DNA from 4 places in the Rahnella sp. R3(2024) genome. Region 2 is predicted to be linked to each of the others. Evidence: predicted binding sites of a transcription regulator. Region 2 holds the regulator's gene; each other region holds the start of a gene.

Region 1 (4,217 bases), 3.4 Mb from region 2:
TTACTGCTGTTGCCCCAAAAAACCAGGACGATAAGGGCGGCAATGGGAAAAATCAGGGAATATTCCTGATGGCGGGTTTTGATTTTGGGATGTTCCTGAGACGACACCATGATGATTTTTCTCCTTATAAACATGCGTGACCCTGCAAAGCGGGTGTCACGAAGAAAACAATAACCGCCTGTCCGTCGGTTATCAGTAAAAACGCGCTGTCGCGTAATGGTGTAACCTGTTAAGTATAGTAGATAAATTAATCTATTAACAGAAAATAATGCAGGTTAACCACAAAAAAACGACGTACTGCCTGTTTATCAGCAGGTGTGGCGAATTAAAGGCGATTATCCACAGACTTAACTTGCCGTGTTAAATAATTAAAACAATAGTAATCAAGCAATTGGATTTTCATATTTACCTTATGGAGGCATTGCGTCAACTTATGTAAATAATCACGATACCCACAGGCTGAACAGGTGAAAAACCGCTTTTTTCGCTCAGATAAGGCGATTCACACGCGGCCTGTGCATTGCCTCCCGCAAGCGTAGCACCGGTCTTGCGGCGAGGCAGATCTTGTCGGTTTATCTGTGATATTCCCGCCTAAAATTCAACATTCATACAATGTTCATAAAATAATCACTTTATTTTCGTTTTGTGATCGTTCTCAACCTTGATTGCAACGAGAGAAACGAATAAGGTTTCAAAGAGTGGGGTATACCAAAAATCTTAAACCTGATCGCCCCGCAGACCATCACTAACCGCGATAACGGAGAACACAGCGTCAACAGCATGGCATGTTCAAAAGTACGTCGTAATGAAGGAGGGAATGAATGTTAACCCGAGATTTTCTGCGTAACGCAGATTGTAAGACAGCATTCGGCAGCATCGACGAATCGATGTTATTAACCTCCGAACAACGCGCCGCCTCACTCGATTGCACGCTGGCGAGACGCCCTGACAACAGTCCTGTGTGGATTTTTGGTTATGGCTCGCTGATGTGGAACCCGGTCTTCGACTCGGAAGAGGCACGGCCTGCCACTCTGCACGGTTATCATCGTGCATTCTGTTTACGCCTGACGGCAGGGCGCGGCACCCACGCGCAGCCGGGACGTATGCTGGCGCTGCGTGACGGCGGCCAGACGACCGGCCTGGCATTCCGCCTGCCGGAAGATAAGCTGCACGAGGAGCTGGAGCTGCTGTGGAAGCGTGAAATGCTCACCGGCTGCTACCGCCCGACCTGGTGCGAACTGGCGCTCGATGACGGGCGCATCGTCACTGCGCTGGTGTTTATTATGGATCCCTCGCACCCTCAGTACGAAGCGGACACCGATTATCAGATCATTGCGCCGCTGATCGCCAGGGCGAGTGGCCCGTTGGGCACCAATGCGCAATACTTGTTTGCCCTTGAGAAAGAGCTTGAAAGCTACGGTATGCGCGATGACTGCATGAGTGAACTGGTGAAGCAGGTGCGTATGCTGCTGGCGGTTTCTCCCGGCTTCGATGTGCCCGGCCTGAGCTGACGCTGTCGTTTACGTTTTGCAGGCTGCGTGATGTCCATACGCAGTCTGTTTTCCTTCCGTATTATTTATTCCCCTGATTTCAGTGAATTACCCGCCTGACGAATAATAAAATTCCTAATCCACAATAAATAACCTTTTTAACATCCTGTTTACCCTGAGGTTATTACACCGAAGTCGGTTGCAATTAGAGTCCCGATCAGCATAATTCAAATCGTTTTGATAATTATTACTATTACCATTTGAACTTTTCAGGGAACTCTCATGCATACTCAAAGTGAAATTTTTCACTCTTCTGTTTCACCGTGTACGCCTGTTTTTAAACGCAAAATGTTACCCGCCGTCATTTCTGCTGCGCTGGGAATGCTGACGCTGCCTGCCTTCGCGGCTCCCGCGACCGCACCGGCGAAAGAGGGTGACACCATTACCATCAGCGCGGCACCGCAAACTTTCACATCGGGCGGCAACGACACTGTTCCTGCTTACCTCGACGGGCAGATCGCCAACGGCGGGCGTCTGGGGATCCTCGGCGAGCAGGACGCCATGAATGTGCCGTTTAACGTGGTGAGCTTTACTGACAAGCTGATTCAGGATCAGCAGAGCCGTACGCTGGGCGATGTGCTGAATAACGATGCTGCGGTGCAAACTGGCTACGGTTATGGCAATTATTCAGAAACGTTTGTCATCCGCGGTTTTGAACTCTCCGGCGATGATATTTCGTACGGCGGCCTGTACGGCGTACTGCCACGCCAGATCTTGCCCATGGAATTTGCCGATCGCGTGGAACTGCTCAAAGGCTCCAGCGCCTTCCTCAACGGCGTACCTCCGGGCGGCACCGGCGTGGGCGGGAACGTCAACATTGAACCAAAACGCGCCACGGATACCGCAATTAACCGCGTATCGGTCGATTACACGTCGTCTTCCCAGGTGGGCGGCGCAGTGGATGTTGGCCGCCGTTTTGGTGATAACAACCAGTGGGGCGTGCGGGTAAACGCCGTTCATCGCGAAGGAGAAAGCGCGATCGATGATGAAAAACGTCGTCTGACGCTTGGCTCTCTCGGGCTGGACTACCGCGGCGACCGCTTTCGTTCCTCACTGGATTTCGGGATGAGCAAAACCAGTGTCCACGGCGGGCGTCCGGTGGTGTATCTCGGCAAAGCCACTAAAATCCCTGACGTGCCTTCTGCCACCGGCAATTACGGCCAGCAATATGCCTCGACCGATATGGAAAACGAATTCGGCATGCTGAAAGGCGAGTATGACGTGGCCGATAACTGGACTGTCTACGCGGCAGCCGGCGCCAACCATACGCACGAATTTGGTAAATACAGTTCGCCGACGTTGCAGGACAATGACGGCAACGCCACCATGAGCCGCATGACGGTACCCTATTTTGCCGACAGCTTATCTTCACAGGCAGGCGTTCGCGGTAAGTTCGACACCGGATTCGTCAACCATAGCGTGAACCTCGGTGTCTCGACGTTGTACCGCAAATACAAAACTGCCTACACCATGACGGCGGCATCGATCAGGACCAACATTTACGACCCCGTTGATTACAGTGAACCGCTGACCAACTTGTACAAAGGCGGCGACATGAGCGATCCGCTGGTGCGTAACCGCACCCGGACTTACGGCGTTTCGCTGTCTGACACGATGTCCGTGCTCGACGATCGTCTGCAGTTTATTGCCGGTTTACGCCGCCAGAACGTGGTGGTGAAAAACTACAATTACGACGGGTCAGAAAATACGTCATTTGACGAAATGAAAGTGACGCCAGCCTTCGGTCTGGTGGTCAAGCCGTGGGAACACTACTCCTTCTACGCCAACCACATCGAAGCCTTACAGGCGGGCGAAACCGCAGGCACCACCTATAACGGCAGCATCGTCACCAACGGCGGGCAGGTGAGCGGCATCGAAACGTCGAAACAAAACGAAGTGGGTGTGAAAGCCGATTTTGGTCGCGTGGCGGGTTCACTGGCGTTGTACGAAATCAAAAAACCGATTGGCATGTACCGCGCAACCGGCGAGGGTTATACCTACGGCAACTACGGTGAAGTACGAAACCGTGGGGTCGAGCTGAACGTCTTTGGTGAGCCGGTGCTGGGTGTGCGCGTCAACAGCAGCGTGACCTGGATGAACCCGGAAATGACCAAAACGCAGGGCGGCACCTATGATGGAAACGATGCCGTCGGTGTGCCGCGTTATCAGTGGGTGGTGGGCGGAGAGTGGGATATTCCCGGCGGCAGCGGCGTGACCGCGACCGGTAAAGTGATCCGTTCTGGTTCGCAGTATGCGGACGAAGCCAACAAACTGAAAGTGGATGGCTGGACGCGTCTTGATCTCGGCGTGCGCTATGCCATGCCTGTCGGGCAGAGCACGCTGACCTGGCGCGCCAATCTGGAAAACGTCACCAACGAGAAGTATTGGGCCTCTGCCACCGGCGGTTATCTGACGCAGGGCGATCCGCGCGAATTCAAGCTTTCCGCGACCTACGACTTCTGATTTTGAGTCACTCCCTTTCCCACACGGCGAAAGGGAGTATTTCTCCCACTTTTGTACAGTAACAATTCCCTGCCAGCCCGCATTCCGTCGCTTTAATAACCAATCAGATAACGTTATGCAAAATTCGCATAACGATAGTATTTATCAGACTTTCTGGGGAGTTGAAGAAACTTTACACTCCGTGTATTGGTTATTAAATAAGAG
Region 2 (4,217 bases):
TACTCATTGATAATTCGCGTCGCGAAAAATACTCTACCCTTGCTTTTACGGTGACGTCTCTGACGCCCGCTTTTAATACCCGTTTGGGTTTTGCAGTTACTTTTTAGTCAAAAATGAGGAATTTCTATGCACAAGCACCTTAACCGGGGCAGGGGATCGGCTTATCTGAAACCTGTGATGTATTCTCTGGCCGGCACCTTATTGGGTGGCGGATTAATGTTTTCTGAAGAGGCAAACGCGGCGGGCTTTATTGATGATTCGACGCTCACCGGTGGCGTGTATTACTGGCAGCGCGAACGTGATCGCAAAGATCTGAATAAAACCAAAGAAGAAACCCGCCCCGACGGCTCTAAAGTCACCGTCAACAATCCTGACTACGACAAGTACGCCACTAACCTTTCTCATGCCACCGCCAACCTGAATCTGGATTTCTCCTCCGGTTATGCGTGGGATATGTTCGGCATCGACGTTGCGGCTTTCACGGCAATTGAAATGGCCGAAGCCAGCGACAGCGGCCACCCGAACGAAATTGCATTCTCCTCAAAAAATCACGCCTACGATGAAGATTACTCTGGCGATAAAGGCGGAGTCAGCCTGTATAAAGCTGCCGGTAAGTTTAAGTACGGCGGCTTCTGGGGCCACGCGGGTTACATTCAGCCGACCGGCCAGACCCTGATTGCGCCGCACTGGAGTTTCATGCCTGGCACGTATCGCGGCGCAGAAGCCGGATATAAACATGATTTCGGCGAGCCGGGCGAACTGAGTTTCTCCTACATGTGGGCGGATGAATATAAATCACCGTGGCACCTGGAAATGGATGATTTCCGCCAGAATGATAAAAAAACCGGTGTTTCCTATATTCACTCGCTGGGCGCGAAATACGACTTCAAAAATGATCTGGTGCTCGAAGCCGCCTATGGCGAAGCGGAAAGCTACGTCGATCAGTATTTCGCTAAAGCCTCTTACAAAATGGATCTGCTGGGTAACCCGCTGACCACCAGCTACCAGTTCTACGGTGCAGAAGACCGCATCAGTGATAAAAACGATCCTAACAGTTTGTACGACGGGCTGGCATGGTTGCAGGCTCTGACGTTCGGTTATACCACCGGCCAGTTTGACTGGCGTCTGGAAGGGACGATGGTCAAGGCGGAGGGGAATCAGGGCTACTTCCTTCAGCGTATGACCCCAACGTATTCCTCGTCCAATGGTCGTCTCGATGTGTGGTGGGATAACCGTTCCGACTTCAACGCCAACGGCGAAAAAGCGGTATATGCCGGTGTTTTATATGATCTGGCGAAATGGGATCTGCCGGGCTTCGCGGTCGGCGGTTCTTATGTTTATGCATGGGATGCCAAGCCAAGCACCAATGCGGCTTATGACCAAAGCCAGCGTCTGAAAGAAAGTGCGTGGAGTCTGGATGCGCTTTACACCCTTCAGGAAGGGCGCGCCAAAGGCACGTTGTTCAAATTGCATTACACCCAGTATGACAACCATTCAGATATTCCGAGCTGGGGCGGTGGTTACGGCAACATCTTCCAGGATGAAAAAGATGTGAAATTTATCGTTATCGCTCCATTCACTATTTTCTGAGGTCACTATGTCGATGAATAAATTACTGCTGATCGTGACCACGTCTTTATTGCTGGCCGGTTGTTCCCAGACGTCAGGGCAGGCAGAAGATGCCAGACTGCGCAAGGCTTACAGCGCCTGCATCAACACTGCCGAAGGCTCGCCGGACAAACTTGCATCCTGCCAGGCGGTTCTTAACGTTCTGAAGGAAGAGAAAGCTCACCAGCAGTTTGCACAACAGGAAACGGTACGCGTGCTGGATTACCAGCGCTGCCTGACGGCACGCAAAACCGGTGACGGGCAGGCTTACGCCGCCGATTGTGGAAAAATCTGGAAGGAAATTAAAGCCAATAACTCACCCGCGCCTGTGCAGTAGACCTCATTAATTACCTGAAGGTGAGACAGAAAACCCCGGCTTGCCGGGGTTTTTTATGTCTTTCATAGCTGATAAACGGGCATAAAAAAACCGCTTTTCAGCGGTTAATTTTAGGTCGATATCAACGAGCCCGGCAGATTACTGCGCAGGTTTATCATTGTGCAAAGAGTCATCTTCGCGGCAGTCGCCTGCTTCACAGTGGCCGTACAGGTACAGGCTGTGGTTGGTCAGTTTGATACCGTGTTTTTTAGCAATTTCGCGCTGACGACCTTCAATATATTCGTCGCGGAATTCAATAACACGGCCACAATCTAAGCAAATCAGGTGATCGTGATGGTGTTGCTGAGTCAGTTCGAACACGGACTTGCCGCCTTCGAAGTTATGGCGGGTCACGATACCGGCGTCATCAAACTGGTTCAGAACGCGGTAAACCGTCGCCAGACCAATCTCTTCACCCATATCAATCAATTGTTTGTACAGATCTTCCGCACTAACGTGATGACCTTCCGGCGCTTGCAACACTTCCAGGATTTTAAGGCGCGGAAGCGTGACTTTTAAGCCGGCTTTCTTCAGTGCGGTGTTGTTGTCAGTCATGCGGATTCAGTCCTGTTACTATGTGCTAATCAAGTTGAGGCATGGAGCCTGTGGCATCAGCGGCACAAAATTCTTCGATTAGGATCCTTCTTTTAACGGAAGTGTGCCGATCCCCTAAACGATAGCCTGTTAATAAAGATCACTAAATGCCAGTCACATAAGACAATGCAACGACTTGATCGATAGAAAAAACAGATGAACTCAGTGTACCTTGATACCACCGAAAGTAACAATTTTGTTGTGGCTAAATTGTTAATTTCAGTAATAGTTTGGCCCTTCAATTGTAGAATAAATCCTCAGGGCCAACAGGGTTTTTAGCCAATAATTTCTGAAAGGCTCAATTCTTCAGTAATTTGCTTAACCCAGGCGTCAACGCGCTCATTGGTTAATTCCGGCTGACGGTCTTCATCAATAGCCAGTCCGATGAAATGTTTATCATCTGCCAGACCTTTGGATGCTTCGAAGTGATAGCCTTCGGTTGGCCAGTGACCCACAATCACCGCGCCGCGTGGCTCAATGATGTCGCGCACGGTGCCCAGCGCATCACAGAAATATTCTGCGTAGTCTTCCTGATCGCCGCAACCAAACAGCGCAACCAGCTTACCTTCGAAATCTATCTCTTCCAGGCTTGGGAAGAAGTCGTCCCAGTCACACTGAGCTTCACCGTAATACCAGGTTGGAATACCGATCAGCAAAATATCGAATTTTTCCAGATCCTCTTTGCTGCTCTTCGCAATGTCATGCACCTCTGCAACATCTTTACCCAGTTGTTTCTGGATCATTTTTGCGATGTTTTCGGTGTTACCTGTATCGGATCCAAAGAAGATTCCTACTACGGCCATAAGATGTCTAACCTCTTGTTCTCAATGATAAGCCCTACATTGCAGGCAATAATAGTGCTGATAATAGCAAACTCGTGAGGCGGAGAATATGCTTCTGCTCGCCTTCTTAACTGACGAATAAGTTTATCGGGCAATCTTTTTAAGTGGTATCGCCTTCGTGTGCTTTTAATCCAGATAAAATCCTCAAAATTGACGGGGTTAAAAGCAAAGTGAAGAAATATATCTTAACAATACTAAATTTTAAGCACGTCCCGCCGATAGATGATGCGAGAGCAATCTCAACATAATAAAGAAATCGATGCCCGGAGAGGTGTTCAAACATGTCCTGGGGCACTTGCCTGATGGTTACTTGTCTTGATTCTCCGCATCCCCCTCAATCCTCAGACCAGAAACAGTCATGTTTCGAGAGAGGCATATCGTGCAGTTTTTAAAAAATATCACCATCAGGGCCGCGTTATTAACCATTCTTGGCGTTTTCTGCGTTATGTGGGCGGGTGTATCCCTTTACACCGTCAACTCACTGAATACGCTGACGCAAAACACCCGCAACAGTTCTGAGCTCGTCAACAATATGGCGCTGATCAGCAAAGGAAATGATCAGTATTTTCGTACCGTAACCCGCTTAAGCCGTGCGGTGTCGCAGCTTCAGGCCGATCCGACCAAAGGGCCGGAAATTTTTGATACCGCAAAACAATCCCTTGAAGCCCTGACGCAGGCGCAGGCGGATTTCAAAGCGGCCCCGCATCCGGGGCTGGAAGATTCAGCGGTTCAGGAATTACTCACCAGTTGGGAAAGTCTGATAACGCAGGGCGTGAAGCCGTTATTTGAGGCGGCCA
Region 3 (4,217 bases), 360 kb from region 2:
CAACGCCAGAGCCCATTCTACACGGGTCATCTGCACAAAACGTCGTTCGGCCTGCTCGGGTTCTTTGCTCATCAGTGGTACCAGATGATAACGGTTATATACGGCGACGGCGGCCATTATGCCAACCAGCACGATTTTGATCTCGAGCAGACACTGGTAAAGCGAGGTCATATCCGTCGGCCAACGTTGCAGGATAATGGCAGTGTTGGCGATGCCGGTCAGTATCACCAGCGCGACTGCCGCGTGCCCCCAGGTCGAAAAGCGGATAAGCGTGGCAATAGCGTAAGGCCGGACTTCAGGTTTTCGGGCGTAGAACATGCATGTCAGCAGCGGGAGCAAACAGCCAAACCAGTAGGCGGCGCTAAGCAGATGAACCATATGATTGAGGCGCTGCACCAGCCCTAATAACCCCTGATGCATGGCGGCATGGCCTATCAGCGCCTGACTGAGCAGCAGGCCAAGCGAGCACAGAAATACCAGCAGGTTACGAACCGGAAGCCAGTCCATCAGTAACACCAGCAGCAGCGCGGCAGTCAGCAACAAGTGCCAGCGCCATACTTCGCCAAAAGTGGTGGTCAGCACCAGCAACCAGACATTCAGGTTCAGGCCGTCACTCCAGCCATTGCCCATCAGCGCAGCCTGAATCGCCAGCATTCCGACAGAGGTGATCGCGGCGACCACGCCGGACCACATCATCAGGGTCTGATTTCTTTGCAGTAACATCCCCGAAAAGCCGGCAGGCGCCAGCAGGGAGCAAAACACACTCAACCCGAAAATTTGCATCAGCGACGCAAAGTGGGCAAACCGGCACAGGACGAACAGTGCAGTCAGGCTCATAACTTATTTAACGGTGAAACTGTAGTTACCGTGGGTTTTATGACCGTCAACTGACACCACGTTCCACGACACCGTATATTTGCCGGATGTCAAAGCCTCTGGCAGAGGAACAACCGCCTGGGTATTGTCATTGGCAGCCAGTGTCATCGCGCCGGTTTTAACGGCTTTTTTGGCGGCGTCTGCCAGGGTGATTTTGCTGAAGTTCGGTTCGATACCTTCACTGAACCCAAGAGAGAGTTCGGTCGGGCTGGCAGTCAGAACGGCATTCGCAGCGGGAGTTTGGGTTTTAAGATGTGCATGCGCGAGGGCTTGCTGTGAGATAAATCCGCTCAGCAATACGGCTGAGACTGCCATGGCACGGCAAAGAGAGGAGGTTTTTTTCAACACGATAGTTCCTTGGCTTGCGTAATGATGAATTTATAACGCCGCCACTTTATCGCAATCCCATGTAAAACGTTTGTCATAAATGCATAAAAAAACGCAGAAGCCGGAGCATTCTGCGTTTTATGACCATCACAAACCGGGTTTATACGGCCGGGGCTTGTGCCGCCATGGTTTTAAGATCTTTATCGACAAAGAACAAGCCGTTGCCGGTGTTGCTGACCAGAGCCAGTTTATCGAGAACTGATTTGAACAAGGTTTCTTCTTCATGCTGCTCTGCCACATACCATTGCAGGAAGTGGAAGGAAGAATAGTCTTTCAGCGTCATCGCCAGATCGGCCAGTTCGTTAATTTTTTGTGTGATCAACTGCTCATGCTCATAGGTCTGCATGAACAGATCAGACAGGGATTCGAAGCTGACCGGCGGTGCGGCGATAGCGCCCAGCAGCGGCAATGCACCTGTATCACTGACATATTTGAACAGGCGGTGCATGTGATCCATTTCTTCCATCGAGTGCTTTTTCAGAAACGCTGCCGCGCCTTCGTAGCCTTTGTCACTGCACCATGCACTCATCTGCAAATATAAATTGGCTGAATAAAATTCAAGGTTCAGCTGTTCATTAAGCTGATCGATCATTTCTTTTTTAAGCATGATGCGGCTCCATAAAATAATTAAGGCAGGCGGATGTGTTTATTTACCCGCATTATGCCCGTATCAATACAAAATAAGAACAGCCAATTCACATTATTATCCATACAGGCAACATTTAAAACCAACTCATTGATATGTATCATTTTATTTTTATCGAAAATATCCAATAATGATAACCATTAACATCTAAATGTATATTAAAAAGAATCATTCCTATTCGCAGAATTAATTAAAAACATGTTGATGAATATAACTATCACTTCCATAACCTGAATAGTTCTTATTTACTTAAATTGCATTTAACGAAAATGGATTTTTGAGCGGAACATAAAAGTGAGCCAACGACGTTCACCCCGGCGTTGTGCTCGGGTACAATGCGCGCAAATGAGATGCACGGGAGGTTGCAATGAGTATCAATCTGGCAGAAATCAGTAAAGATGAGATGGATCGGATTAACATCGATCTGGCGGCTTCAGCGGTCGCTTTCAAAGAGCGTTACAATATGCCCGTTGTGGCAGAAATGGTAGAACGGCAACAGCCTGAACATCTGCGCACCTACTTTCGTGAGCGTGTGATGCATTATCGCGGGGAATCCCATAAATTCTCCCGTTTACCTTATGAACCGAAGCAAAAGTAACGCAGCTTTAGGCAAACGGGAGGGGAAAGCGATTACCGGCGGGTGGCGAATTGCTGGTTGGTACGAATCAGCTGGTCGAGGATCCCAGGCTCATCAAATGAGTGCCCTGCCCCTTCGATAATATGAAGTTCAGCTTCCGGCCAGGCTTTCGCCAGGTCCCAGGCGTTTTGTACCTGACAGGCCATATCATAGCGACCATGCACGATCACCGCCGGGATATGCCGGATACGGTCAACGTTACGTATCAACTGGTCATCACTGTCTAAAAAGCCAAGATGCGTGAAGTAATGGTTCTCAATGCGGGCGAAGGCCAGCGCAAAGTTATCCTCACCAAATGACGCCGAACCTTCCGCAGGCAGAAGCGTGACCGTCTCCCCTTCCCACAAGCTCCAGATTTTTGCAGCCTCGAGCTGCACTGCGCGATCGCTGGATGTCAGGCGTGCGTGATAAGCGGCGATAACATCCTTGCGTTCTTCCTCGGATAAAATTGAGAGGATACGCTGCCATTTTTCAGGGAAGAATCGCGACGCGCCGTCCTGGTAATACCAGGTCAGCTCCTGTTTGCGCATGGTGAAAATACCGCGCAACACCATTTCACTGACGTGTTCGGGGTGGGTCTGGGCGTAAGCCAGTGCCAACGTGGAACCCCATGAGCCACCGAAGACCAGCCATTTTTCCACGCCCGCCAGCTTGCGCAGACGCTCAATATCTTCAACCAGATGCCATGTGGTGTTGTTGTCGAGGCTCGCATGGGGTGTGGAGCGCCCGCAGCCACGCTGATCAAACAGCATGACATCATAATCATTGGGATCAAACAGCTGGCGATGTACCGATGAACAGCCGCCGCCCGGCCCGCCGTGAATAAAGACAGCCGGCTTGCCTTTCGGGTTTCCGCTGCGCTCCCAGTAAACCTTGTGACCATCGCCGGTATCGAGCAAGCCGCTGGCATAAGCCTCACACGGAGGATATAACCCTTTTAATTTTGGCATGACATTTCCTGTTCTATTTGGCCAGAGTATTGATAGATGTTTTTACAACTCAATAACAGCGCATCGGCCAGCCAACGACAAGTTGTTCTGCATCAAAATCGAATTTTTGTATGCTGTTCGCATACTTATCACGCAATTTCCTCAGGAACTCCCGGTGATGACCCGGAAGACATGACTGTAAAGTCCTGTCAGAAATAAGAAGGGACTTGCAACCTGAGCCAATTTGGCACTAAATAGACGGGCAACCCAATCCACCAGCTTTAAAGAGAGGCAATCATGAGTAAAGGAATGGATAGCAAAAAGAATGCGAAGAAAAAACCATTGAAAACCCCTGCCGAAAAAAAGGCTGATAAAAAAGCCAAGAAAGCATCTGCTTAACAATGTACTTCGTAGAATAAACCCGCTCAGCGCGGGTTTTTTTATGGGATTTTTTCAGGACTTGCAGGCTCAGTTTTTTGCCGCCAGCGCCAGCACAAAGGCGTATTCCAGCGCGATATCTTCGTAAGCTTTGAAACGGCCAGATTTGCCGCCGTGGCCGGAATCCATATCCGTGTGCATCAGAAGCTGGTTGCTGTCCGTTTTCACATCACGCAGTTTCGCCACCCACTTTGCCGGCTCCCAGTATTGCACCTGAGAATCATGCAGGCCGGTGGTGACCAGCATGTGCGGATATGCCTGGGCGCGCACCTGATCGTACGGGCTGTATTGCAGCATGTAGTCG
Region 4 (4,217 bases), on a different contig from region 2:
GGAACATATGATTGCGGTGACGAAAACGGGCTATGAGATCCTGACGCCGTGGCCTGAAGAGAATTGATGCTCTGATACTACAACGCCTCCGTCCGGAGGCGTTTTGCTTTCTGGCGCGCGGTTTAGCTGCGCTCAATGTCTTTTGTCGCGCGATCTAACGCATCGACAATTTTAAATAACGTATCCTGCCCGACGGGGCCTTTCGCCAGCCGCAGGTTTAACGCCATGCGGAGATTATTAATGGCCCGCTGCATTTCCGGAATACTGCGGTTATTCGATAATATCGCCAGCGAATGCAGTTTACCGGTTACCGCATTCAGTAATTCGCCCTGCTGTGCCAGCGATTCGGCCCCTTCTGCGGTGATGGTATATTGCTTCTTCCCGCCCTCTTCCTGAGAAGAACTGATTAACGCCTGCTCTTCCAGAAAAGTGAGATTGGGATAAATAATACTGGCGCTCGGTGTGTATTCGCCCTTGGCTAATTCCTCGATTGCCTTAATCAATTCATAACCATGCGCCGGACGCTGCTTTAGAAAATGCAGCATTAATAACCGGATGTCTCCGGTTTCAAACATTCTTTCGCGACGATGTTTATTCATCAGCATTATTTATTGTGCCAGTAAGCCACGCAGCGTACATAAGCTGGATCGCATTTTTGAGTGACGGTGAAATAGTCGTTCAGCGCTTTCACCCGTTTGCCTTCGCCGGTGGCCCAGATATAGAAATCATTGTCCGGCAGCGTCAGGCTTTTGACTTTCTGCATCAGGGCATCGGTTTCCAGATCGTCGCTGTCTTCTGCGCCAATGATCCACTCAACGCTGACGTCTTTTTCGTCTTCCAGGTAGCGCACACAGCTGGCGTCTCTGGCTTTCACCAGCACGGTGATTTTCGCGCCTGTCGCGGCCTGTTTCAGCTCACTCAGGCGGCGTTTCAGCGCCGGAAGACCGGTTTCATCACACACGTACAATTGCCACTGATAATCCATCGGAATGATCAACGAACCGCGCGGACCGCCGATAATCAGCGTATCGCCGGGCTTCGCGCCCTCCGCCCACTCACTGGCGACACCGCCGTCGTGAAGGTAAAAATCAAGCGTTAACTCATTGGCCTGCGCGTCAAAGTGCAGCGGCGTGTATTCGCGGTTAAGCGGACGCGGCCCCTCGCCCCACACAATGCCCTCTTCGGTGGCCACCGGCGGCGTGACCACATCCCCCTGGCTGGCAGGGAAAAACAGTTTGATGTGATCATCAAAGCCACGGGAGGTAAAACCTTTCAGATCTTCTCCGCCGAGGACAATCCGCTTAAAGCAGCCTGCAAGATTTTCAGTGCGCTTCACGGTGAGATCACGAAAAGCCAGCTCGTTTTTAACGCGAACCGGCAAGTTAGCGGCAGGTAAATCAGTGCGATGTTGTTCCATGTTCTTCTCTCTTTCAGGGAATCAGTTGCCATGAAAGATATATCTTAGGAATGTTTTACGCAAGTGCCTTACCGCACGCCACCCCGTAAAAACATATCGACGGCGTTCACTACCAGTTGGCGGATCTCGGCAATCTGTAGCGGTTCCGGGTTTTGCTGATAGATGCGCATATTGGTTTCAGCGGTCACCAGCGCCAGAAATTGCTGCGCGCGCAGGTGCGGATCGGCCTTCGCCAGTTGCCCTTTTTCCATCGCCACCGTCATGAACGCGGCCAGCGCCCCGATGGATTCGCGCGGGCCTGAATCATGGAACAGCGTGCCGATGTCCGAATGCCCGGATTCCGCGATCACCATGCGGTACACCGCCAGCGCGGTGCTGTCGTTGGTCAGCACCAGCAACATGCGTTCACCAAAACGCGTCAGCACGTTTTCTAAATCCAGATCGGCAAAAGCCACGTCCAGCCCGTCAACCGCTTCGGCAAGGTGCCCGGTCGTAAAAGCTTTCACCACCGCGACCAGCAGCGCCTCTTTCGAGGGGAAATAACTGTAAAGCGTGGCTTTGGAACCGCCGAGGCGTCTGGCGAGTTCGTTCATTGACGCACGCTCGTAGCCCATTTCCTGAAACAACGTTGCGGCAGCTTCGACGATCGCTTCCCTGCGGGCTTCGGTACGAACTTTCATCTTCCCTCCTGAGACATTTTCCGGCACCGGCAAGGGGAGAATCGCCGCCGCCGGGCGCTAAACTGTACGGTACAGTTCTTGTATACCTTCACTCTAACTGCGGGTTTAGGGGTTGTAAAGCCAGCCTGAAACGCCCCTGGCGGCGTACGAAGTGCAAAGATTCCGTTAAGAAACGCATTTATCTTTATCATTTTGTTGATAACAATTATCAGTATCATTATCATTCGCACCAACGCCAAAATGGGTATCGCAAAAAATAAACCCATATTTTATAAGGACAAAGGCTTTCTCAGGAAGAGAATCACCAGTGCGTCTTAGAATTTGCAGGGCAGTTTTGTTGAGCAGAACTTAAAAAATCAGTGCAGGACTAAAAACACATGTTCAAATCCTTTTCACAGCAGGGTTTGGTGAAAAACGTCGTTTTTATGGGGACGATTCTCACCACCACTTTTAACGTACACGCAGCGGAAGCCGTAAAAGACACCACCGATCTGGCACAAAACCAGACCACTTCTGAAGTGACCAAGAAGAAACCTGTGCGTACCGCGCAGGATTTGGCGCAGAGCAACGAAGAAGTTATGACGGTTACCGAGACGCTGCCGGATAAAAAACCGGGCTCGAAAACCACCCTCACCGCCGCCGACATGCAGAAAAAAGGCGGTAAAGATTTCGGTACGATCATGCGTTATGAACCGCTGATAAGCGCAACGGGTTCCAGCGGCGGTTCCGGTAACGGCAAAAGCGGCTTTGACCGCGCCGGCTACACCGGCTACAACATTCGTGGTCTGGAAAGCAACCGCGTGAGCATCGACGTCGACGGCATTCCGCAGCCCAGCGCCACTGGCCGCGCCTACGCCAGCCGCGCCGGTCTGGGCACGTTCGGCATTGGCCGTGACTACATCGATCCGTACATGTACGGTCAGGTGGATATTGAATCCGGTGCCACCTCGGCTGAGCGCGCCAACACCTCCATCGGCGGTGCCGTCTCCTTCCTGCCTAAATCCGCAGACGATTATCTGCGTCCGGGCAAAGAAACCTACTTCGGTTACCAGTCAGATTACAGCTCCGCCGATCGCTCATGGCACAACGGCATCACTGCCGCCGCCGGCGACCAGGAACTGCGCGGGCTGGTGGCGATCAGCCGTCGTGACGGTCAGCAAACCCGTAACAACAGCGATACGCATGACGCGTATCCGGCCAACTGGCACTCCAACGCGATTATGACCTCCGGGATCTGGCAGCCAAACGATGAACACAAATTCACCGGCACGCTGGATTACTACGAAAAAGTAAACCACACCCATTACGATGCGTGGAACAGCGCAGGCAGCGCCGTGCTCGGCACCGCACAGCAGCAAAGTAACACCCGCCGCTGGGGCGTGAGCCTGAAAGACGAATGGACGCCGTTTAACGATTTCGCTGACGCCGTGGTTTCCAAAGTCTATTACCAGTACACGCAGGCGCACGACAACACCTACATGCCGAACGCCAGCAAGCAGATGATGAACGTCTATTCCAACTATGACGTCAACACCTACGGCGCGGAAACCAGCTGGCTGAAAACCCTTGGCCGCCATGAGCTGAGCGCCGGGATCAACGGTCGCGTATCCAATACCGAACGTCCGTTCCGCGAAAGCCCTGAGCAAAGCATTTACACCACCACCATGCAGCCGGAAGCCAACAGCCGCAGCTACATTCTGGGCGGCTTCCTGCAAGACACCATGAAGTTTGACCTCGATGGTCATAACTTCTCGGTGATCCCTGCGGTGCGCGTGGCCTATCAGAACACCAAATCGACAGACCTGTCTGACCTGTCCAACAACGTGGTGTCGGAAGATTCCGTCTCCACCCTGTACGGCAAAGCCAATACGGATACACAGGTTCTGCCTTCTCTGGCGTTCACTTATGATCTGACGCCAAAACTGATGACCTATCTGCAATACAAACGCGGCGCACAGTTCCCGGATGCCAGCCAGCTTTACGGCTCATGGAACCTCGGTTCGTCTTACGCGGGCGCTGCGCAGTATGCGCTGATCGGTAATACCGATCTGAAAACCGAAACCAGCAACAACTTTGAGTGGGGCGTGAAAGGGGAAGCCACGCAAGGCGTGAGCTTCAAA

What was found. Region 2 encodes Fur, which represses iron uptake genes when iron is present. Its sites were predicted from a motif close to ATAATAATGAGAACNACTATCAA; they were not measured.
Region 1: the regulator Fur is predicted to act here: its motif matches at 1,728-1,750, upstream of ABSH60_RS00365 (TonB-dependent siderophore receptor).
Region 3: the regulator Fur is predicted to act here: its motif matches at 2,034-2,056, upstream of ftnA (non-heme ferritin).
Region 4: the regulator Fur is predicted to act here: its motif matches at 2,293-2,315, upstream of ABSH60_RS21180 (TonB-dependent receptor domain-containing protein).

Annotation. Positions count from the first base shown of each region.
Region 1 covers NZ_JBHGBU010000001.1:90,360-94,576, reverse strand. The annotation lists gene chaA (sodium-potassium/proton antiporter ChaA) at 1-110, opposite strand, end outside; gene ABSH60_RS00370 (gamma-glutamylcyclotransferase) at 822-1,511, shown strand; gene ABSH60_RS00365 (TonB-dependent siderophore receptor) at 1,773-4,013, shown strand.
Region 2 covers NZ_JBHGBU010000001.1:3,461,379-3,465,595, forward strand. The annotation lists gene ABSH60_RS15575 (OprD family outer membrane porin) at 178-1,590, shown strand; gene chiQ (ChiQ/YbfN family lipoprotein) at 1,604-1,945, shown strand; gene fur (ferric iron uptake transcriptional regulator) at 2,084-2,539, opposite strand; gene fldA (flavodoxin FldA) at 2,854-3,381, opposite strand; gene ABSH60_RS15595 (methyl-accepting chemotaxis protein) at 3,800-4,217, shown strand, end outside.
Region 3 covers NZ_JBHGBU010000001.1:3,825,310-3,829,526, reverse strand. The annotation lists gene copD (copper homeostasis membrane protein CopD) at 1-837, opposite strand, end outside; gene copC (copper homeostasis periplasmic binding protein CopC) at 841-1,227, opposite strand; gene ftnA (non-heme ferritin) at 1,364-1,870, opposite strand; gene ABSH60_RS17375 (DNA polymerase III subunit theta) at 2,277-2,507, shown strand; gene pip (prolyl aminopeptidase) at 2,540-3,496, opposite strand; gene ABSH60_RS17365 (DUF6351 family protein) at 3,944-4,217, opposite strand, start outside.
Region 4 covers NZ_JBHGBU010000002.1:142,790-147,006, forward strand. The annotation lists gene map (type I methionyl aminopeptidase) at 1-67, shown strand, start outside; gene ABSH60_RS21165 (PadR family transcriptional regulator) at 123-605, opposite strand; gene ABSH60_RS21170 (siderophore-interacting protein) at 605-1,417, opposite strand; gene ABSH60_RS21175 (TetR/AcrR family transcriptional regulator) at 1,486-2,097, opposite strand; gene ABSH60_RS21180 (TonB-dependent receptor domain-containing protein) at 2,475-4,217, shown strand, end outside.